2 regions of the Planococcus beijingensis genome follow, and region 2 is predicted to be linked to the other one. Evidence: a T-box and tRNA genes for the amino acid it is inferred to sense, from the RefSeq annotation. Region 2 holds a T-box; the other holds one or more tRNA genes.
What was found. A T-box is a leader RNA that pairs with one kind of tRNA and senses whether it is charged. The one in region 2 lies ahead of leuS (leucine--tRNA ligase), so its partner is inferred to be a tRNA-Leu.
Positions count from the first base shown of each region.

Region 1 (11,192 bases), on a different contig from region 2:
GTTCGATTCCTACTGCCCCTGCCAATTTTAAATTATATGATGGCGGTCGTGGCGAAGTGGTTAACGCACCGGATTGTGATTCCGGCACTCGGGGGTTCAATTCCCCTCGTCCGCCCCATGTTTTCATTTTCATTCAATGTACTTATAAAATAGTAAAGTGGCGGTCGTGGCGAAGTGGTTAACGCACCGGATTGTGATTCCGGCACTCGGGGGTTCAATTCCCCTCGTCCGCCCCATGTTTTCATTTTCATTCAATGTACTTATAAAATAGTAAAGTGGCGGTCGTGGCGAAGTGGTTAACGCACCGGATTGTGATTCCGGCACTCGGGGGTTCAATTCCCCTCGTCCGCCCCATCTTTTATTAATGGGGTATAGCCAAGCGGTAAGGCAACGGGTTTTGATCCCGTCATGCCCTGGTTCGAATCCAGGTACCCCAGCTTTATTGCGGAAGTAGTTCAGTGGTAGAACGCCACCTTGCCAAGGTGGAGGTCGCGAGTTCGAACCTCGTCTTCCGCTCCAATAATTGGCGGCATAGCCAAGTGGTAAGGCATGGGTCTGCAACACCCTTATCACCGGTTCGAGTCCGGTTGCCGCCTCCATAATGATTTGCCGGCGTGGCGGAATTGGCAGACGCGCGGGACTCAAAATCCCGTTCCTTCACGGGAGTGTCGGTTCGACCCCGACCGCCGGTATCATGAAAGGGCCTGCCTGCCCTTTCCAGAAACCCTCCAACTATGAGTAATCATAGCTGGAGGGTTTTTTTGTTATGCCAGCGATTATTCAGCCGTTTTTAAATTGAGAATTCTGTTTTATTACGGTTTTGTAAATTCAAATAAAGTTAGTATTATTTTTTCGTGAAATAAGCTATTATAATTTAGCTGAGAAGTTATTTTAGAAAAATAGTGGGGGCAAAGAAAATGGCGTTCAAAAAGAAAGATAAGTTTGCATTACAGTTGAGTGATATTGCGTTGAATTTAAAAGAAGGTGCTGCTTATTTTGCAGATTATAAGCTGGAGAAAATCAGTGACGTAGTCATTTTTGCAAACACGATGAAAGATTATGAAACAAAAGGTGATTCTTTTGTTCACACGGTCATACATGATCTTAACAATGCTTTCATCACACCAATTGAACGTGAAGATATTTTAGCGCTGGCAATGAGCATGGACGATGTTTTGGACGGCTTAGAACATACAGCCGCCTTGTTTGAAATGTATTCAATCGTAAGTGCAGATGAGTACATGCTTGAATTTGTAGAAGCAATCCGTTTGAGCACTATTGAAATTGAAATAGCTGTTGAACTGATGGTTTCTAAAAAGCTGCCTCAAATGAGAGAACATGCAATAAAAATCAAAGATTACGAGTCACAATGCGACGCTGTTTTGCGCCGTTCGATTAAAAACCTTTTCCAAACTGAAAAAGATCCAATCCGGATTATTCAATACAAAGACATTTACGAAGAGCTGGAAGAAATTGCTGACCATTGTCAGCAAGTCGCAAATACATTCGAATCAATTATAATGAAAAACGCTTAAGGAGCAAAATGACTGATGGATATGATATTGCTGTTAACGGTTTTAATTGTCATTTTTGCTGTCGTATTTGATTTTATCAATGGTTTTCATGATACGGCGAACTCGATAGCTACGGCAGTCTCCACAAAGGCATTAACGCCAAGGCGTGCCATTTTGCTGGCTGCTGTAATGAACTTTGTGGGCGCAATGGCTTTTACAGGAGTTGCTAAAACAATCACAAAAGACATTGTCGATCCATTTGCGCTGGATAATGGCTCTGTCGTTATATTGGCAGCGTTACTGGCTGCCATCACATGGAATCTATTAACTTGGTATTACGGCATTCCAAGCAGCTCCTCGCACGCTTTAATCGGTTCGATTGCTGGGGCAGCTATTGCGGGTGCTGGATTTGCCGCTTTGAATTACAGTGGGTTTCTGGCTATCCTGCAGGCTTTGATTTTTTCTCCAATTCTTGCGTTGGTTGTAGGTTATCTAATGTACAGCATCTTTAAAGTAGTTTTCAAAAATCATAACTTAACGAAAACCAATCGGAATTTCAGGTTGATCCAAATTGCTACTGCCGCTTTGCAGTCGTTTTCTCACGGTACGAACGATGCCCAAAAAGCGATGGGGATCATTACGATGGCCTTGATCGTCAATAACTACCAAACTTCGGATGACGTTCAGCTATGGGTTCAGGCAACTTGTGCGCTGGCGATGGCATTGGGAACTTCCATCGGTGGCTGGAGAATCATTAAAACTGTCGGTGGAAAAATCATGAAAATCCGTCCTGTCAATGGAGTTGCAGCAGATCTGACGGGGGCAGCAGTGATTTTCGGCGCTACCTTGATCCATTTGCCGGTCAGCACGACTCATGTTATTTCATCTTCTATTATGGGGGTAGGCGCAGCGCATCGCGTCAAAGGCGTTCAGTGGGGGACAGCTAAAACCATGCTGATCACCTGGCTGATCACGATGCCGATTTCAGCATTATTGGCTGCCATGTTCTATGTGCTCCTCAATCTTGTAATGTAGAAAAACTTTAAAAGTTTTTTAAGAAATTTATCTATTATATTAATAAAGTATTGGCGAGCGAAAAAAGATGTGCTATAATAAATCTTGTCCGCTAAAGCAATACTTGCCGGCGTGGCGGAATTGGCAGACGCGCGGGACTCAAAATCCCGTTCCTTCACCGGAGTGTCGGTTCGACCCCGACCGCCGGTATACCGCTAGCTATAGAAAAAGGTTCTGACTTCCTTGTCAGAGCCTTTTTTCTTTGGGTTAATCTTTTGGATGACAATCTAATCTAACCTCCATGAATTTAATCTACCGAGATCCAATTCGTCAAAGAATCATGTCCTTCTAGTGCTATACTGTTCTGAATACCGAGTGAGTTTACGATTATATAAATAGTTGAGAAGAGGTCGAGTATGCAGGATAAAAAATGGTATGGGATTGAATCCGCTAAGGTGTTGGAACTTTTAAGTACAGATCTGGAGAGTGGACTGGATGAAATACTGGTAGCCAAGCGGCAAGCGGAATTCGGAGCGAACGAACTGCCCAAGCCCAAGAAAGATCCGGCGCTCGTCAAATTCTTTAAGCATTTTAATGATGTGCTGATATATGTATTGCTGGCAGCAGCGGTTGTCACTTTATTTTTAGGGCATTATATCGATACAGCAGTGATTTTGATGGTGGTTGTCATTAATGCGATCATCGGCTATATCCAGCAAAGCAAAGCGGAAAAGGCATTGGACAGCATCCGGAAGATGTTGTCCTTAAAAGCTACAGTGCTTCGGAACTCGGTTAGGAAGGAAGTGCCGTCAGCTGAATTAGTACCTGGAGATATCGTCGTGCTTATAGCAGGTGACAGGATTCCTGCTGATAGTAGAATTCTAGAAGCAGACAATTTGAACGTGGAAGAATCATCGCTGACAGGAGAATCCACAGCAGTTGAAAAAAATCCGGCCGTGCTATCGGATGACACCGGATTGAGCGACCGCCTCAACATGCTGTTTGCGGGGACAACAATAGCTTCCGGTTCCGGGATTGGAATTGTTGTGGCGATTGGTGCCGATACCGAGCTTGGAAAAATCAGTTCTTCAATGGAAGAAGTCGACCAGTTGCAGACGCCGTTGTTGAAGCAGACGGCAGCTTTCGGAAAAGTGATTTCACTGATCATTGTCATCAGTGCAGCTGTGATGTTCGGAATCGGTTACTTGTTTCACGATTATGAAACAGCTGATTTATTGCTTGCCATTATTGGTTTGACTGTAGCAGCGATTCCAGAAGGTCTGCCAGCTGTGCTTTCCATCATTTTGGCACTTGGTGTACAGCGCATGGCAGCAAAGAACGCCATTGTCCGCAATCTGCCGTCTGTTGAGACGCTTGGAGCTGTCACCGTAATTTGTTCGGATAAAACCGGAACGTTGACAAAAAATGAAATGACCGTCACATCAGTGATGCTGAAAGATAAAGAGTTTGCCGTGACGGGAACCGGTTATTCGCCAAAAGGGTCGATTCTTCATGGCACTAAATCAGCAAGCCTTGAAGATTTCCCGGATTTAGAGGAGTTTTTGATAGCTGTTAAAACGGTCAATGAATCCGATTTAAGGTGCGATGAACAAGGACAATGGGTGATTAGCGGAGATGCTACAGAAGGCTGCCTGATTACACTTGCTGAAAAAGCGGAAGATGCTGTAATCCGGCTGCCGATTCTGTCGAAGATTCCATTTGACTCCAGCTATAAATACATGGCAGCCTTGGTCGAAAAAGATGGCAGTCGTTGGATATATGTAAAAGGAGCGCCGGAGCGTCTGTTGAAAATGGCCGATTTGGAATCCTCTTCTGGAGAAGGGGCCAACTGGCAGGACAAAATGTATCAGCATGCGAATAATGGTGAGCGGCTGATGGGAGCTGCGGTCAAAAAAGTCAGCAGCTCCAAACTCTCTATTGATCAAGAAGATATGGAATCGGGATTCAGGCTGATTGGACTGGCGGGAATCATCGATCCGCCGCGTGAAGAAGTCATTGAAGCCATACAGCAATGCAAAAAAGCTGGAATCATCGTGAAGATGATTACTGGGGACCATAAGGATACAGCAGTGGCCATTGGAGCTCAGATGGGCATAGGAGACGGCAAACGCGTACTTGAAGGCAGAGAGCTGGACCGCATGGATGATCGGCAATTGACGTATGCTGCATTGAATTACGATGTCTTTGCACGCACCAGCCCCAACAATAAGCTGCAGCTGGTCAAAGCGCTGCAGGCTGAAAATCATGTTTGTGCGATGACCGGGGATGGCGTCAACGATGCTCCGGCTTTAAAACGGGCGGACATTGGCGTGGCCATGGGAATTAAAGGAACAGAAGTATCGAAGGAAGCAGCTGGAATGGTGTTGGTGGATGATAATTTCAGTACGATTGTCAATGCAGTGAAGGAAGGCAGACGCGTTTACGACAATTTGAAGAAGACCATTCTGTTCATTCTGCCGACAAACGTTTCAGAAGGCGCTTTGATTTTTGTCAGCATCTTGTTCGGTACGACTTTGCCTTTGACGGCGGTACAGATTTTATGGGTGAATATGATTTCCGCCATCACCATCTCACTGGCGATTGCCTTTGAGAAATTGGAACCGGGTGCTATGGAGCGGTCACCCAGGAAGTCAACTGCTAAATTATTGGGTCCGTATTATATTTTTCGCGTAGCTTTTGTTTCACTCATCATCTGCGGTGGAATTCTATTAATGAACAGGCTCTTGGCCGACCAGCAGGTGGACCCGGCAATCATCAATACGATGACATTGCAGGCGTTGGTGATGTCGCAATTGATGTATTTATTCAATTGCCGCAGCGAAACAGAGTTTGCCGTAAACCGTGATTTTTTCTCGAACAAAATCGCTTTCTTGGTATCGGGAGTGCTGATTGCTATTCAGTTGGCAGTTACCTATGTTCCATTTATGAATGTCCTGCTTGGTACAGTTCCGCTGGAAGCCCGGAATTGGATATGGCCACTTGGAATCGGAATTTCAGTCTTCGTTATCGTGGAACTGGAAAAATGGATTGTCCGCCAGTACAGAAAATCTGGAAAAGCCCTTAAAACTGATACATAGCCATTGCAGTGTTAAATGGAAAGAAGGAGAAACGGGTGGATACCAAAATCCAGAAAATCACAGCGAATTTTTGGTTTAACATGAATGCGGAAGAAGCGGTGGAGTTTTATACTTCAGTCTTCAATAACTCCAAAGTGGGGCGTACCACGTATTATACGGATGCCGGAAAAGAAATCCACGGCATTGATGCAGGAAAAGTCATGACGATCGAGTTCCAGATAGAAGGGCAGGATTTTGTGGCCTTGAACGGCAGTCCTGCGTTTCAGTATACTGAAGCCGTTTCCTTTATCATCAATTGCGAGTCCCAGGAGGAAGTGGATTATTACTGGGATAAACTGACCGAAGATGGAGACGAGAAAGCGCAGGTATGCGGCTGGCTAAAAGACCGTTTCGGAGTTTCCTGGCAGGTGGTGCCAATCGAATTGAATCGAATGCTCGTCAGTGCGGATAAGGGAAAAGTGGAGCGAGTGATGAGTTCGTTGTTAAAAATGAAAAAATTGGATTTAGCTGAATTGCGGCGTGCATACGAAGGATGAAAAATAGATGCAGTGGCTGTTCCTGCCTTATGATTCCATAAGGCAGGATTTTTTTATATAACGAACTTATTCAGCGCGGAGCTTTTGAGTTTCGTTCTGAAAATGTGTATCCTGAAACATAATGAGTGATTCTGCAAATAAAGGAGAATTTGATGAGAGATATACATAGTGATATTTTGGAATTCAGAGGAAGCCATTATGATTTTGGAGTCAGGCAAGGTGAGCTTTTAAAAGACAGTATTATATTGGATAACCGGAGAAAGCAGTGGAAAGCGAAAAGGCCGAGGTTTGAAATAGATGTAGAGGACACAAAGGTGGCCTATCACAGATTCGCCCCCGGAATCTGGGACGAATTGACGGGACTGCAGGAAAGCCTCAAATTGCCGATGGAAGATGTACTGCGTGATTTCGGGGGATACCGGATCGATGCGATGCCGTCTGGCTGTTCAATTGTCACGGGAAGGGATTTTATGGTCCGCAATTACGACTTCCACCCGCAGACTTATGAAGGACGTTTCAGCCTGTTTCAGCCGAATGATCAGGGGTATGCGATCATTGGCCCCACTTCACGAATTACGGGCCGCATGGACGGCATGAATGAAAAAGGATTGGCCATGGGCTATAACTTTACGCACCGGAAAAAGCCAGGTGATGGATTTGTCTGCTACTTGATCGGCCGCATTATCCTGGAAACTTGCGCAACGATTGAAGAGGCGGTGGAGCTGCTGAAAGAGATTCCGCACCGCGGTTCATTTAGTTATATCGTGACCGATCCAAGCGGTGAAACACGGATCATCGAAGCGAGTCCGCGTGCAGTTGATGTGCGTGTCAGCAATGTCTGCACCAATCATTTTGAAATCCAACAACATGAAAACCGCAATTACTTGAAGGATTCGTTCGACCGCCTGGAAGCGATTCGAAATCAGGAGAGCCAGACAGAAGATGCGCTGCAGGCATTCCGTCTGTTCAACGACACCGACAAAGGGGTTTTCTCGCAGTTGTATAAAAGCTGGGCAGGGACTATTCATACCTCTCTTTATTTGCCGAAGGAAAAGAGTGTCTGGTTTGCGCTTGGCGGAAATCAGCAACCGACAGTTTTCGATTTTGGGAGCTGGCTGCAGGGAGAGAGCCTGAATGTCCAAAAAATTCATGGAGCAGTGGATACGGATATCGGTTTTGCACACGTGGATAAACAGTTTGTATAGAAAAATAGGAAAAGGCGCCAGCATGATAGATGCTGGCGCCTTTGGTTTTTAAAGTTCGACCATATGGGCAAAAGGCAGATGCGTATCAATTTTACCGTTGATGCGTTTGGCATACAACCGTTCGCCTTGCAGCCATTTGTCGAAATCGAGCATGAGCGGCAAACGGTCCGGACCAATGGCGAATCCCACTTCCAGACTGCGTTGGAAATAGGATGCGGTATGCAGTGTGCCGGAAGCGGTGCTGTATTTTTTCGAGAAGACGCCCTTGTCCGAATCATTCAAGAGCCGGAACGCACTGTAGGCATCGATTTGGTTTTCTTGCTGCGTGAGCATCGTTTGTTCTCTTCTGCGGGAATCGTCTGTCTGGTAGCGGTTTTCCTCCACCAGCAATTCGAAATGATTCGTAGAAACCGCGGACTCGCGAACCACGACAGAACGCGGAGAAGCTTCGACAACCACAGATTTCCCCATGCGGTCCAACAGGACATAGCTAAAAGAACGACGATGCGGAAGTTCTTCCAGCAATGCGATGGCGTCATCGATGGTCGCACAGTTTTCTAAAATCAAGCGGCCGATCATGTTGCAGATGAAACCGTCCTCTGAATTTCGGCGGTTGATGAAATTATAGCCCATCACCAAACCTTTTTCGTTCATGCCGTCCGTGCGGCCAGTAATCTGCATAGTCGGTCCGATGGTGGCAAATCCGCCGTCTGTCGGCTGATACAAAGCAAAGCGCCCTTCGTAGCCTTCCGGTGAACTGTCGTAATTGCGGACCATAAAATCAGATTCAGTGTAGATGGAACAGCCGCTCCGCGTATATTCCAAGTAATAGCCGCCGAATTCCCGAATGGCCTCATCCATGGACCATTCGAGCGCATCGGCTAGGCCAGTAATTTCTTCCCATACTCTAGGGGCTAAAGTAAGCAATATATTTTTGGCGCGTTGTTCGTCTATAATCAAATGGCGGCTGGAAGCCTGCCGTTGTTTTTTGCGGTTGGAAAGAATCAACGATTCCTTCAGCAGTTCTCCCTGCATCCGGCCGAAATCGTAATGGCTTCCTCGAAACTGGACAATGTCGCTGTGCACTCGTTTCACGTGTGGATCCCTCTTTTTTTCATTAATGTAAGAAGAGTTTACTGCATCCGCCAGTGAATGGAAAAGAATATGCCTATGTGATGGAATTGAGGATGCGAGTTGTGGAAAATGCCAACTTCAGTGTTGACATTAACCTTATTTTAATTAATGAATATTTATTGAAATAATAATAAAAAATGACTTGGCGAACTTTTCCAAATGTTGTATGATTCCATGGTAGGTAAAAATGATTATTTAAAGGGGATTGTTATGGGTAAAAAAACACGCTTTGCATTGATTTTGTCAGGTATATTAGCTTTATCGGTTTCAACCGGAACAACGTTAGCCAATACAGGTCACACAGATGCTGCAAAAAAATTAACTGATCTTCAAAAAGAGATACCAATTGAACAGGGAATACTAAAATCTTCTGTTGTTCAGCAACTTGAAACGCAACTGCATAAAGGTCTGTCGATTCAGAACCATCCTTTTTCAGAAGTAAATGCTTCTGCTGTCAATAAAGCCGCTTCCGATTATCTGTGGGAGCAGGAGCCGAATGATAGCTTTGATTTTGCAGATCAATTATCTTATTCAAAAGCGACTGTAGGGCAATTGATGCCTTATTACGACATGGATTTTTATAAAGTAAAAGTTCCGGCGAACGGAATATTAGCAGTTGGGGGAGGAACCACTAGTTATGAAATCGATTTGCTGTTCGCAGCTGCTGAAAAAGAATTTGAAGAAACCGGGAAGTTGGAGTATTTAGGCAGTGATTATGACGACGAGCTTGAGATTCAATTCTATCAGGCTAAAGCAGGGACTTATTATGTACCAGTGCTGGATGCGGATGACTACAGCAACAGCCCGTCAGATTTATATATCATCGCCACGTCGTTTCTGGACAACGTAGCTCCGTCTAAACCGACTGTCAATGCATTCGATGACAACGATACAGCTATTTCTGGAAAAGCAGAGGCGAATTCTACAATCACTGTAAAAAATGGCAGCAAAGTCATCGCTACAACTAAAACAGCGGCTTCAGGCACTTTCTCAGCTAAAATAGCAGTGCAAAAAGCTGGTGTGAAGTTGGTCGTAACAGCTGAAGACAGTGCAAAAAATAAAAGTGCTGCTGTAACAGTCACAGTCAAAGTGGCAGATAAAACAGCACCAGCAAAACCAACTATCAATAAAGTCGACAACAATGATGCTGTCATTTCCGGTAAAGCGGAAGCAAGTTCCACAGTCACAGTAAAAAATAACAGCAAAGTTATCGCAACAACAAAAGCTACTGCCTCAGGTACATTTTCAGTAAAGATTCCGGTACAAAAAGCCGGAGCCATTTTGACAGTTAATGCCAAGGATCAATCAGGAAATGTTAGTTCAACAGCCTCAGTAACAGTAGTTGATGTTGTAGCGCCTGCACTACCGACCATCAACAAAGTCACAATTAAAGATTTGAAAGTAACTGGTAAAGCGGAAGTAAGCTCTACAGTTACAATAAAAGCTGGGAATACGGTGCTCGGTTCAGCGAAAGCCGATGCGAAAGGCACTTACTCCGTGAAAATAAAAGCGCAGAAAGCTGGCGTGACAATTGAAGCGACTGCGAAAGATAAAGCAGGAAACGTCAGCAAAAAAGCCACGAAAGTGGTTGCTAAAAAATAAGGTGAAAAAAAAGACCGGAACTCTGAATAAGAGCGCCGGTTTTTTCTAGTTTAGGTCATAATACATAAAACTCGGCTTCACCGCCATTGATGCCGGTGAACATATTCGATGCGGCAGTCAACAGTTGAAGAGCGGTATCTCTTTCCATAGAAGGGCGGAGATAGAAGATATGTACTGCGTTTTTTGTTTGTTCAGTCACAGCGGTCCGTTTAGAATCGACGTAGGGGCTGCCAAAAGCGCTTTTGGAATCTTTGGATACCAGAATCCCAGTCAAAGTATTGACGCGGTTATTCAGGCCCTCATAGCGGTCAGCGGAGGTCCCTACAGCAATTTGAATATCACCTTCAATTTTATCGGCATCATAAAGGCCCAGAGGGATTTCGTATTGCAGCGACAGGAAGCTGTTCATATCGATGGCAGAGTTGACGGTCGCTAAGTAATTCTGCTTTTTGATGCGGCGGTAAAGCGCTTCTGCAGCTGGGCGGTAGCGGCTGGGATCTGCCCCCAATGCTTTCCATATCAATTGCCATTCCAGCAGGCCGGGGAATTCAGTGATGTCCTTATCCTCCAAATCAAAGTACAGCTGCTCTTGAAAAAGCTGGAGGCGGCCTTTTAACATTTGAGGTGACTCGGAAACGGTGATATTGTTATAATGAATGATGCCAATTTTAAATTCGCTCAGAATTTCTTTTATTTGAGGATCGATTGTCAGTTTCATTGCAATCTTCCTTTCACGTATGTGGTTTTCATTATCGTATCATAGAATTGAGTGAGGGGTTACGACATGAATCTTGATCAGTTTCAAAAAGAGCTTGTTGCGTATGCCTCGGAGATCGGAATTGACAAAATCGGTTTTGCTTCAGCCGAACCTTTTTATAGCTTAAAGCATCAATTGATTCGCCAGCAGCAATTGAATTACCAGTCCGGATTTGAAGAATCGGATGTGGAAAAGCGCACGAGGCCTGAACTATTGCTGAATGAAGCTGTCAGCATCATCGCCATCGCCATCGCTTATCCATCGCGGATGTCGGATGCACCGCAAGGAGTGAAAGGCGCACGGCGGGGGATTTTCTCCCGGTCGTCCTGGGG
Region 1 covers NZ_JADHDZ010000006.1:1,173-12,364, forward strand. The annotation lists tRNA gene IRE19_RS14245 (tRNA-Trp) at 1-24, shown strand, start outside; tRNA gene IRE19_RS14250 (tRNA-His) at 43-118, shown strand; tRNA gene IRE19_RS14255 (tRNA-His) at 161-236, shown strand; tRNA gene IRE19_RS14260 (tRNA-His) at 279-354, shown strand; tRNA gene IRE19_RS14265 (tRNA-Gln) at 366-437, shown strand; tRNA gene IRE19_RS14270 (tRNA-Gly) at 445-519, shown strand; tRNA gene IRE19_RS14275 (tRNA-Cys) at 526-599, shown strand; tRNA gene IRE19_RS14280 (tRNA-Leu) at 609-692, shown strand; gene IRE19_RS14285 (DUF47 domain-containing protein) at 918-1,535, shown strand; gene IRE19_RS14290 (inorganic phosphate transporter) at 1,551-2,549, shown strand; tRNA gene IRE19_RS14295 (tRNA-Leu) at 2,655-2,738, shown strand; gene IRE19_RS14300 (cation-transporting P-type ATPase) at 2,945-5,626, shown strand; gene IRE19_RS14305 (VOC family protein) at 5,662-6,162, shown strand; gene IRE19_RS14310 (C45 family autoproteolytic acyltransferase/hydrolase) at 6,315-7,367, shown strand; gene IRE19_RS14315 (C45 family autoproteolytic acyltransferase/hydrolase) at 7,416-8,462, opposite strand; gene IRE19_RS14320 (Ig-like domain-containing protein) at 8,712-10,103, shown strand; gene IRE19_RS14325 (B3/B4 domain-containing protein) at 10,159-10,821, opposite strand; gene queG (tRNA epoxyqueuosine(34) reductase QueG) at 10,888-11,192, shown strand, end outside.
Region 1: it has a tRNA-Leu gene. The T-box ahead of leuS (leucine--tRNA ligase) is inferred to sense a tRNA for this amino acid. The anticodon was not compared.

Region 2 (11,192 bases):
TTTGAAAACAGGGAAAAGATGGTATTAATGTAATGTGTATTAATTTGTCAAAAAAATGATATTTATAATAAGAAAATTATACATACTGAGTAAGCTAAACCAGAGAACAGATGTAGCAACTCCTTTAGCCCTTGAATTATTTTGCGCTGATCAGTCTGTGGAACAGTATTAATAACAACCTATGGAGGAAGGTTTGTTTCATGATCAGACGAAGCCATGACGGCCCTGTCTTTTTGGCGGGTAATTTTTTGATGGTATCTCTCCTTTTGAGCGGCTGTATTGAAGCTGACGAACAGACTTCGTCTTTTCCTTCTGCGGTAGAAAAAAAGGAGCAGGAGAAGGAGAAGGGAAGGGATGAGCAGGAGATTACTCAAGAAATAGGGCCGGTAGAAGAAGATGCTGTCAGTGGGATGGAGATTGGATTGCAAACTACAGAAGTTTCAGATGCTGAAGTTTATCGGTATTTTTTAATGCGTTTACAGGAAGAGCAGTGGGAGATGGTCCTTCTGGAAGTGAAAGAAGCTGCTGAAATCCGTGTACCGTCGGATGACTTTAAAGAACCGCATATGACTCATGCGGTTTTGGAAAAAAAGATTATTCAAACGATTATACGTGGTTGGAAATCAATGATGTGAACGAGAAATTCAATACAATCTGGCAAAAACATTGGGAAAAAATCCTTGCAGGATCCGAAGATTTTGAGGAGGGAGTTTTATCTGAACACCTGACCAGCATCCAACGGAAGTTTGAAACCTTATTGAATCAACTCAGCTATATGGAATTTAAAAATTCCACAGAATATGCTCAGCATTTGCATGACTATAAATTATACCTTGAAGGAGCAATAATTTATCGGATGGAAGCAGCCTCCGCATTCCTGGAAGCACTGGAGACGAAACAATCGTGGGTTGCATTGGTGAATGAATCGGTGGAAGCCGCAATAGAATCTGAGGCCTATGCCAGATTGGCGGCCTCTGAATTGACCAATTATGAAAATAGTTTTTGAACACAGTTAGAAGAGAATTCGACGTTAAACTAGAAGATGCCGAAAAGAACAAATGTCCTTTTCGGCATCTTCTAATTTTTATGCTTCTTTTTCTCGACCGCCAATAGGAAAGGAGGAGAATGCTTCTGGTTGACGAATTCATATTTCAACACGTCGAAAGACTTTTGCGGCAATGCTGAAACAAATTCCATCACGGCATCGCGTTCTTCGCTGCCGCCTTCGTGCCCACTGTATACAACAACCAGTAATACACCGTTTGCCTGCAGCAAATCCAAACATTGCTGGAGGGCAGTCAATGTGCTTTGGGCTTTCGTGATGATCCTGTGGTCGCCTTTCGGCAAATACCCTAAGTTGAAAATTGCTGCGGACACGGGTTCTTTAACATACTCTTGGATTTTTGCATGGCTGTCATGAATAAGCTCTACATGCTGGAAGCCTTGAACTTTCTCGCTTGTCGCTTTAATTGCGTCTTGTTGGATATCAAACGCAAAGACTTTTCCAGAGGGTCCGGTAAGCTCGGCAAGGAAAAGAGTATCATGCCCATTGCCTGCCGTGCCGTCTATGACACAGTCTCCAGGCGAGACAGCTTCTTCAAGCAAGAATTTTGTATAGGGCAACACCCGTTGCAATGTCATAATGCTACACTTCCCTCGGCCAATTTCCCTTGCCAGCTTGCGCGCCGCTCCAGCTCTGCATCAATGCCATTCAGGACTTCCCATTTATTGGCGCTCCACATCGGCCCAATCATCAAGTCGATGGGGCCGTCACCAGTGATTCGCTGAACAACCATTTCAGGCGGCAGCACTTCCAACTGATCTGCGACCAAATTGATGTATTCCTGTTTTTCCAAAAACTCTACCATGCCTTTTTCGTATTGTTTTACCATCGGTGTCCCTTTCAATAAATGAAGTAAGTGAATTTTGATGCCTTGTACATCAAGCTTGGCAACTTCACGGGCAGTCTCCATCATCATATCGCGGTCTTCCAGTGGCAAGCCATTGATGATATGGGTGCAAACGCGAATGCCTCGTTCGCGCAGTTTCGTGACCCCTTCCACATAAGCCTCGAAATCATGTGCACGGTTGACTAATAAGGCTGTCCGTTCGTGTACGGTCTGAAGCCCGAGTTCCACCCACAAGTAAGTCCGTTCGTTCAGCTCAGCCAAGTAATCGACCACATCGTCCGGCAGGCAGTCGGGACGTGTTGCGATGCTTAAGCCGATGACATTGTCCTGTTCCAGTGCTGCTTCAAATTTTTCTTTGATGACGGGCAAAGGAGCGTGGGTATTGGTATAGGCTTGAAAATAAGCCATGTATTTGGCATCTTTCCATTTGCGGTGCATTTTTGTTTTGATTTTGTCGAACTGTACAGGGATGGGATCTACACGGTCACCCGCGAAATCACCGGATCCTGCAACACTGCAGAATGTGCAGCCGCCATGGGCCACTGTGCCGTCACGGTTGGGACAATCAAAGCCCGCATCCAAGGCGATTTTCATAACTTTAAAGCCAAAATGGTCGCGCAGGTGGCGGTTCCATGTATAGTAGCGTTTTCCATCAGATGAAAAAGGAAATTCTGTGTTCACTCCAAACAACTCCTCTACCTGATATTGTAGCATGCCTTGGAAATGGCAAACAATCACCAGCAAAGGAGGTTGGCTAATTTTGTTCATATTGCGTTTCCAGCAATAGTTTGTTTAAATTAGAATGAAAGCGTTTTAATTAATAATATTCAGTTTATTGGCAAAGGGGGCACGATGGGATGAAACCGATTTACAGTTCTGCGAAAGAAGCCATTGAACAGATTCAGGACGGAGCCACAATTATGGTAGGCGGCTTTGGCTTAGTGGGAATACCTGAACAGCTCATACTGGCTCTTGTTGATAAAGGGGTAACTGATCTGACCGTCATTTCCAATAATTGCGGAGTGGATGAGTGGGGTCTTGGATTATTATTGAAAAACAAGCAGATCAAAAAAATGATCGGTTCGTATGTAGGGGAAAACAAAGAATTCGAGCGGCAAGTATTGTCTGGTGAAATTGAAGTGGAGTTAACGCCGCAAGGAACGCTTGCTGAGAAAATGAGGGCAGGCGGAGCAGGCATTCCCGCATTCTTTACACCGGCTGGCGTCGGGACAACGGTTGCGGACGGCAAGGAAATCCGCGAGTTTGGCGGTAAGGAATATGTGCTCGAACATGCTTTGAGGGCTGACTTTTCATTGGTTCGGGCTCACCGTGCCGATAAAATGGGGAACCTGGTGTACAACAAGACAGCACAGAACTTTAACCCGCTCGCTGCAGCCGCTGGGAAAATAACCATCGCAGAAGTCGAAGAAATCGTGGAAATCGGAGAAATTGATCCGAACCATGTGCAAACCCCGAGCATCTATGTCCAAGGTTTGCTGCAGGCGGACCAGGAAAAACGCATTGAGCGCTTAACAACACGCACTGTTTAGGGAAGGGTGGGGAAAAACGTGGATAAACAAGCAGTCAGAGAACGAATTGCAAAACGGGCCGAAAAAGAAATTAAAGACGGTGATTACGTCAACCTGGGAATCGGTATGCCCACGTTGGTGGCCAATTTCATTTCCCAAAATAAAAGCGTGGTGCTTCAGTCTGAAAACGGACTTCTGGGGATCGGACCTTATCCGACCGAAGATCAGGTCGACCCTGATTTGATCAACGCCGGAAAAGAAACAGTGACCACAATACCTGGATCCGCATTCTTTACAAGTGCGGAATCCTTTGCGATGATCCGTGGCGGACATATTGATGTGGCGATTCTCGGCGGCATGGAAGTAGCTGAGAACGGCGACTTGGCCAACTGGATGATTCCCGGCAAAATGATCAAAGGCATGGGCGGTGCAATGGATCTTGTCCATGGCGCCAAAAAAGTCATCGTCATCATGGACCACGTGTCAAAAGATGGCTCTGCCAAAATCAAAAAGCAATGCGATTTGCCGTTGACTGGCAAAGCCGTGGTCGACAAAATCATTACAGAACGTGCAGTTATCGAAGTGACGGACGCTGGACTGGTCCTGTCTGAGGTATTTGAGGGCTTTTCGGTCCAGGATATCATCGACTCTACAGATGCACCGCTGAACACCGATAACGTTAAAGTCTCATAGGCTATTGCCAAAAAACGGCCGTTCGTCTAAAATGAAGACAATAGCCAATGACAGCGAAGAGGACCAGTACATTGTGTGTTTTCCACAGAGAGCCGGCGGGTGGTGCAAGCCGGTGAAATGCGCAATCGAACTCACCTTGGAGTCAGTGTATGTGAAACCAAGTAAGATACACCGTTTTCCGCGTTAAGGAGTCAAGTTGAGCGAGCGTTCGCTAATTTGGGTGGTACCGCGGGAAAACTCCCGTCCCTTATTTATAAGGGACGGGAGTTTTTATTTTTGAGGAGGAACAGGAAAATGACATTCAAGCATAAGATAGTAGAAAAGAAATGGCAGAAATATTGGCAAGACAACAAAACATTCAAGATGGTGGATGACCCATCGAAACCGAAATTTTACGCATTGGATATGTTCCCATATCCATCAGGTGCTGGACTTCATGTTGGCCATCCAGAGGGGTACACGGCGACGGATATTTTGAGCCGCGTCAAACGCATGCAGGGCTATAACGTTCTTCATCCTATGGGATGGGATGCATTCGGTCTTCCAGCAGAACAGTATGCACTCGATACTGGCAACGATCCGGCCGAATTCACAGCGAAAAACATCGCAACTTTCAAGCGCCAGATTCAGGAACTTGGATTTTCCTATGATTGGGACCGTGAAATCAATACGACGGATCCTTCCTACTATAAATGGACACAATGGATTTTCATCCAATTGTATAATAAAGGCCTTGCTTATGTAGACGAAGTGGCAGTTAACTGGTGCCCGGCACTTGGCACGGTTTTGGCCAACGAAGAAGTTATCGACGGCAAATCAGAGCGTGGCGGCCATCCCGTCGAACGCCGTCCGATGCGCCAATGGGTGTTGCGCATTACGGAATATGCAGATCGTTTGCTTGAAGATCTGGATGATTTGGACTGGCCTGAAAGCCTGAAAGATATGCAGCGCAACTGGATCGGCAAATCTGAAGGGGCGGAACTGGAATTCCAGGTGGCAGACACCGAACATTCTTTCCGTGCTTTCACAACACGCCCGGATACGATTTTCGGCGCGACTTATGCGGTACTGGCTCCTGAACATAAATTGGTGGCAGCCATTACAACTGCCGGCCAACAACAGGCTGTCGAAAAATACATCGATGACGTCAAGACGAAAAGTGACTTGGAGCGCACCGATTTGGCTAAAGATAAATCAGGCGTCTTCACGGGTGCTTATGCAACCAATCCGGTCAGCGGCGAAAAAATGCCGATCTGGATTGCCGATTATGTATTGGCGACTTATGGGACAGGCGCTATTATGGCGGTACCTGCTCATGATGAGCGCGATTATGAATTTGCTAAGCAATTCGATTTGCCGATTGTGGAAGTCGTTTCAGGCGGTAACATCGATGAAGAAGCGTATGCCGGCGACGGTGAATTGATCAATTCTGATTTCTTGAATGGCCTTAATAAAAAAGAAGCAATTGAAAAAGCCATCAACTGGTTGGTCGAAAAACAAGTCGGTGAAAAGAAAATCACTTACCGTCTGCGTGATTGGCTATTCAGCAGACAGCGTTATTGGGGCGAGCCGATTCCGATCATCCACTGGGAAGATGGCACAATGACACCGGTTGAAGAAAAAGACTTGCCATTGATGCTTCCGGTAACAACAGATATCAAGCCGAGCGGCACTGGCGAATCACCTCTTGCCAATATCGATGAATGGGTCAATGTCGTTCATCCTGAAACTGGCATGAAAGGGCGCCGTGAAACAAATACGATGCCACAATGGGCGGGCAGCTGCTGGTATTACTTGCGCTTTATCGATCCGACCAATGATGAAATGCTGGCAGATCCGGAACTTCTGAAACGCTGGTTGCCGGTTGATGTTTATATCGGTGGAGCTGAACACGCTGTGCTTCATTTATTGTATGCCCGTTTCTGGCATAAAGTACTTTATGACATCGGTGTGGTCTCGACGAAAGAGCCATTCCAGAAGCTGTTCAACCAAGGGATGATTCTTGGGGAAGGCAATGAGAAAATGTCGAAATCAAAAGGCAATGTCGTCAATCCGGATCAGATTATCGAAAGCCATGGTGCAGATACATTGCGCATGTACGAAATGTTCATGGGTCCACTAGAAGCTTCGATTGCCTGGTCAACGAACGGTTTGGATGGTTCCCGCAGGTTCCTGGACCGCGTATGGCGTCTGTTGATGAACGAAGAGCAATTGAGTGCTAAAGTCACCGATGCGAACGACGGCAAGCTGGACAAGGTTTATCACCAGACCGTCAAAAAAGTGACAGACGACTTTGAAGGCCTGCGTTTCAACACAGCGATTTCACAAATGATGGTCTTCGTCAATGAAGGCTATAAAGTGGATTCCATTCCAAAAGAGTACGTGGAAGGCTTTGTCAAACTGTTGTCGCCGATTGCACCTCACGTAGCAGAAGAACTGTGGGAGAAATTGGGGCACGAGGGTTCTGTGGCTTACGAAAATTGGCCGCACTACGACGAGTCGAAAATGGTCGATGATGAAGTTGAAGTCGTGGTACAAGTCAACGGCAAAGTAAAAACCAAGTTGACAATTGCCAAAGACAGCACAAAAGAAGAACTGGAGACGGCAGCACTGGCGGACGAACATGTCCAAAAAGCAGCCGAAGGCAAACAAGTACGAAAAGTTATCGTCATTCCAGGGAAATTGGTTAACATCGTAGTAGGGTAATGAAGAAAAGCGGAGTCTTCCGGTAGCCCCGAAAGACTTAAGGCGGACTGGCGAAGCGGCGCTTTTTGCCGCACAGCCAGGCAGACTTAAGATCCGAGGGGCTGGGAGACGGAGTCTGGACAGAAGAAAAGCGGAGTCTTCCGGTAGCCCCGAAAGACTTAAGGCGGACTGGCGAAGCGGCGCTTTTTGCCGCACAGCCAGGCAGACTTAAGATCCGAGGGGCTGGGAGACGGAGTCTAGACAGAAGAAAAGCGGAGTCTTCCGGGTACTTGAAAAGATAGAAGTTCTCGGATAGGCACAGTGCAATAGCAAAAAAGAGAGGCAGGCCGGAAAATTCCGGTCTGCCTCTCTATTGTTTAGATAGAAAAGTATCGTTTTGGTCCTTATCTTTGCAGCAAAACTATGGAATCGTTCACTTTTTCTTATTCTTATCAAAAGCGCGCCCGATCAGCAAAGCGCCGAAAATAATAAGCAATGGCAGAAAATAGACTAACAGCAACGTGTATTCGGTAAAGCTGTCCATTAATTTCAAGCCCCGCTTTCTACCTGGCTTTCCTGCACAAAACGCGCTGCACTTTGGCCGGCGACATTGCCCGTCACGAGTGCAGAGGTAATGTTGTAACCGCCGGTATAGCCGTGGATATCCAAAATTTCACCGCAGAAATACAAGCCTGGTTTCTTTTTGGACGCCATCGTTTTCGGTTCGATTTCCTTGATGGATACGCCGCCTCCGGTAACAAAGGCTTTCTCAATCGGCTGAGTGCCATTTACAAACATACTGAAAGCAGTCAATTGCTGAGCGAATGCACGCACTTTATCGCTGGCAAGTTCCGCGCCGGTCAATTGGGGATCGATATCTGCACGCGCAAGAAGGAACAGCAGCCAACGTTCCTGTGCTAGACTTTTCCAAACGTTTTTAACCGATTTTTTGGGATCTTCTTTCATCATCTTAAAGAGCAGCTGAAATGCGGACTCTGCATTTTCATCGGGCATAGAATTGATGCGCATTTCCACAGGCTGGCCACCGTTTTTCTTCATTTCCTTGACGACATACTGGCTGCAGCGCAAAACGGCAGGTCCGCTCAATCCGAAATGGGTAAACAGCATATCCATCTGATGGGTCACGAGGACTTTGCCTTTTTTGTTCAAGACGGTTACGGCAGCATCACGCAGTGCGAGGCCTTGAAGTTCCTTGCTGACAATAAACGGTTCTTTCGACAGCAAAGGAACCTCGGTCGGATAAAGGTCGGTGACGGTATGCCCGGCTTTTTCGGCCCATGGGTACCCGTCTCCAGTAGAACCGGTTTGCGGCACGGCTTTGCCGCCGACCGCCACGACGATGGCTTTGGCCGTATACTCTTCACCGGTATGAAGGCGGACGCCGGTTACTTTTTCGTCAGTCATCAATAATTTCTTGACTGGTGAATCGAGGAGCACGGTGACATTCAGCCGGTCCATTTCCTTGAACATGGCATCTGCCACGTCCTGGGCCCGGTTGGAGACCGGGAACATCCGGCCGTGGTCTTCTTCTTTTAAAGCGACGCCAAGTCCTTCAAAGAAGGAGATGATGTCTTCGTTATTGAAGACGGAAAACGGACTGTGGAGAAAGCGTCCGTTTCCTGGAATATGTTTCACAATTTCGTCAAGAGGCAAGCGGTTGGTCACGTTGCAGCGGCCGCCGCCCGAAATAATTAATTTTTTTCCTAACTTTTTTCCTTTTTCGATCAATAAAACCTTTTGGTTTCTAGAAGCTGCGGCAATTGAAGCCATTAAACCGGAGGGACCCCCACCGATGATTATAACGTCATACATAAAATAAGAACTCGCTTTCGTTTTTCTCTCAGTATACACGATGATGCGAAACTCGTTGAGTAATTTCTTTTATAGGTGTAAACTATCGTGTAGATTGCTTTTATCATGAACAAGTCAGGAAGTGCAAAATGTCATCATTAATTAAAGGTACAGCCATCTTAACTTTGGGTTTATTTTTATCGAAAATCCTGGGCGTTATTTATATCATCCCGTTTTACAGCATGGTGGGAGAAGACAATATCGGTCTTTATCAATACGCATACATACCGTATAACCTGATGCTGGCGCTGGCCATTTCAGGCGCCCCGATCGCTTTCTCGAAATTCACAGCCAAATACAATTCCCTTGGAGATTACGAGACAGGGAGGAGATTATTGAAGTCCGGGTTGCTGACGATGATGGTCACTGGCTTTATTTCTTTCCTCTTGCTTTATTTGTTTGCGGAACCGCTTGCCCGCATTACAATTTCTGAAGACGAACTGATTTATTCAGTTGGGGATGTCACCGAAGCGATTCGCTGGGTCAGCTTTGCATTGATCGTTGTTCCATTTATGAGTCTTTGGAGAGGGTTTTTCCAGGGCTATAACTACATGATGCCAACCGCTGTATCCCAGTTGGTTGAACAGATTGTCCGTATTATTTTCTTGCTGGGCGGCGCTTTTGCCGTTATCTATATTTTCGATGGCACTCCAAAAACAGCGATTCAATTTGCTGTATTATCTGCAGCTGTCGGAGCACTTGGCGGAATTGTCACGCTGGGTTATTTCTGGAAAAAGAAAAAACCGGAATACAACCGTCTGCTGGCCAATTCAGTTGAGTCTTACGATGTTAAACTGCGTGATATGTACAAGGAAATTGTAATTTATGCGATTCCGGTCATTTTCCTTGGCATCGCCAATCCTTTGTTTCAATTTGTCGATCTGATGACATTTAACCGGGCCATGAGTTCGGGAGGCAATGTCTCTGAAATCGATTTGCTTGGAATTTTGAACTTGACGGCGCATAAGCTCGTTATGATTCCAGTCATGCTGGCCACAGGTTTTTCCATGGCCTTGATTCCGTTGATCACCAAGCATTTCACCCGCAATGAGCATCTTCAGGTATCACGGACTTTGGATCAGTCCATACAGGTCTTGCTGTTCCTGACATTGCCTGCCGTAATCGGGATGACGATGTTGTCAGACGAACTGTATCATGTCTTTTATGAAGTCAGCGATGTTGGTTCGGAAATTTTGGCGCATTACTTGCCGGTAGCGATTTTGTTTTCAGCTTTCCCGGTAACGGCGTCAATTCTGCAAGGAATCAACAAACAAAAATGGATCATCATCAACTTGTCTACCGGTTTGCTGCTGAAAGCAATCCTGAATACACCGCTGATCGAACGTTTTGAAACGGACGGCGCGATTGCAGCAACCATCATCGGTTATCTAGTTGCTATCGGCATGAATATGCTGGTCATCGTCAAAACCATGAACTATCGTTCGCAGATGGTGGGAAGACGTGTCATCCTGATCGTTATTTTGAACTTGATCATGGCCGGAGCGGTTTATCTGGCAATGTCAGGGCTGGATCTGTTCTTGGGAATGGACAATAAATTCTTATCTATGATACGGATCATCCTAATTGGTGGAGTCGGGGCAGTCGTATACGGCTATCTTGGCCTGAAGACCGGTTTGGCACAAAAACTGTTGGGCTCGAAAATAACGAAAATTTCCCGGAAGCTCGGTTTTTAGGAGTGACACTATGCGTATAGATAAATTTCTTTCAAACATGGGCTTCGGCTCAAGAAAAGAAGTCAAAGTCCTGCTTAAAACAAAAGCAGTGGAAGTAAACGGCGAAATTGTCCGCGATCCGAAAGTTCATGTGGATGAACATGCCGACCAAGTGCTGGTTGGCGGAGAAGCAGTCGCCTATACGGAATTCATCTATTTGTTGATGAACAAGCCGCAGGATGTCATATCGGCGACAGAAGACAAGTACGACCAAACGGTCATTGATTTACTGGATGAAGAAGAGCAGCATTTCGAACCGTTTCCGGTCGGGCGGCTGGACAAGGACACCGAAGGATTTCTGTTGTTGACCAATGACGGCAAATTGGCGCATGAACTGCTGTCGCCTAAAAAGCATGTGGATAAAACCTATTATGCATTGATTGAAGGACTGGTTACGGAAGCGGATAAAGAAGCATTCAAGAAAGGTGTAGCGTTGGATGATGGGTATGTGACGAAGCCTGCCAGCCTGAACATCCTTGAAAGCGGACCTCTTTCTAAAATTGAATTGACTATTACTGAAGGCAAGTTTCATCAGGTCAAGCGGATGTTCGAAAGTGTCGGTAAACGGGTAGTTTACTTGAAGCGTCTGTCGATGGGACCGTTAACTTTGGACCCGGAGCTCGGGCTCGGCGAATACCGCCATTTGACGGAAGAGGAAGTAAACAGTTTAAAACAAAGAAAATGACCGCATAGCTGCGGTCATTTTCTTTGTTTAGGAAATCTTTTCAGGACGTCATCTTCACTTTCCGTTGCGTCGTTGTCCATTTGCC
Region 2 covers NZ_JADHDZ010000008.1:69,587-80,778, reverse strand. The annotation lists gene IRE19_RS16430 (hypothetical protein) at 201-635, shown strand; gene IRE19_RS16425 (hypothetical protein) at 632-1,006, shown strand; gene mnmM (tRNA 5-(aminomethyl)-2-thiouridylate-methyltransferase MnmM) at 1,078-1,641, opposite strand; gene mnmL (tRNA modification radical SAM protein MnmL/YtqA) at 1,638-2,624, opposite strand; gene IRE19_RS16410 (CoA transferase subunit A) at 2,768-3,460, shown strand; gene IRE19_RS16405 (3-oxoacid CoA-transferase subunit B) at 3,479-4,132, shown strand; T-box leader at 4,177-4,383, shown strand; gene leuS (leucine--tRNA ligase) at 4,427-6,838, shown strand; gene IRE19_RS16395 (BaiN/RdsA family NAD(P)/FAD-dependent oxidoreductase) at 7,367-8,650, opposite strand; gene IRE19_RS16390 (putative polysaccharide biosynthesis protein) at 8,779-10,383, shown strand; gene IRE19_RS16385 (pseudouridine synthase) at 10,394-11,107, shown strand; gene IRE19_RS16380 (DeoR family transcriptional regulator) at 11,148-11,192, opposite strand, start outside.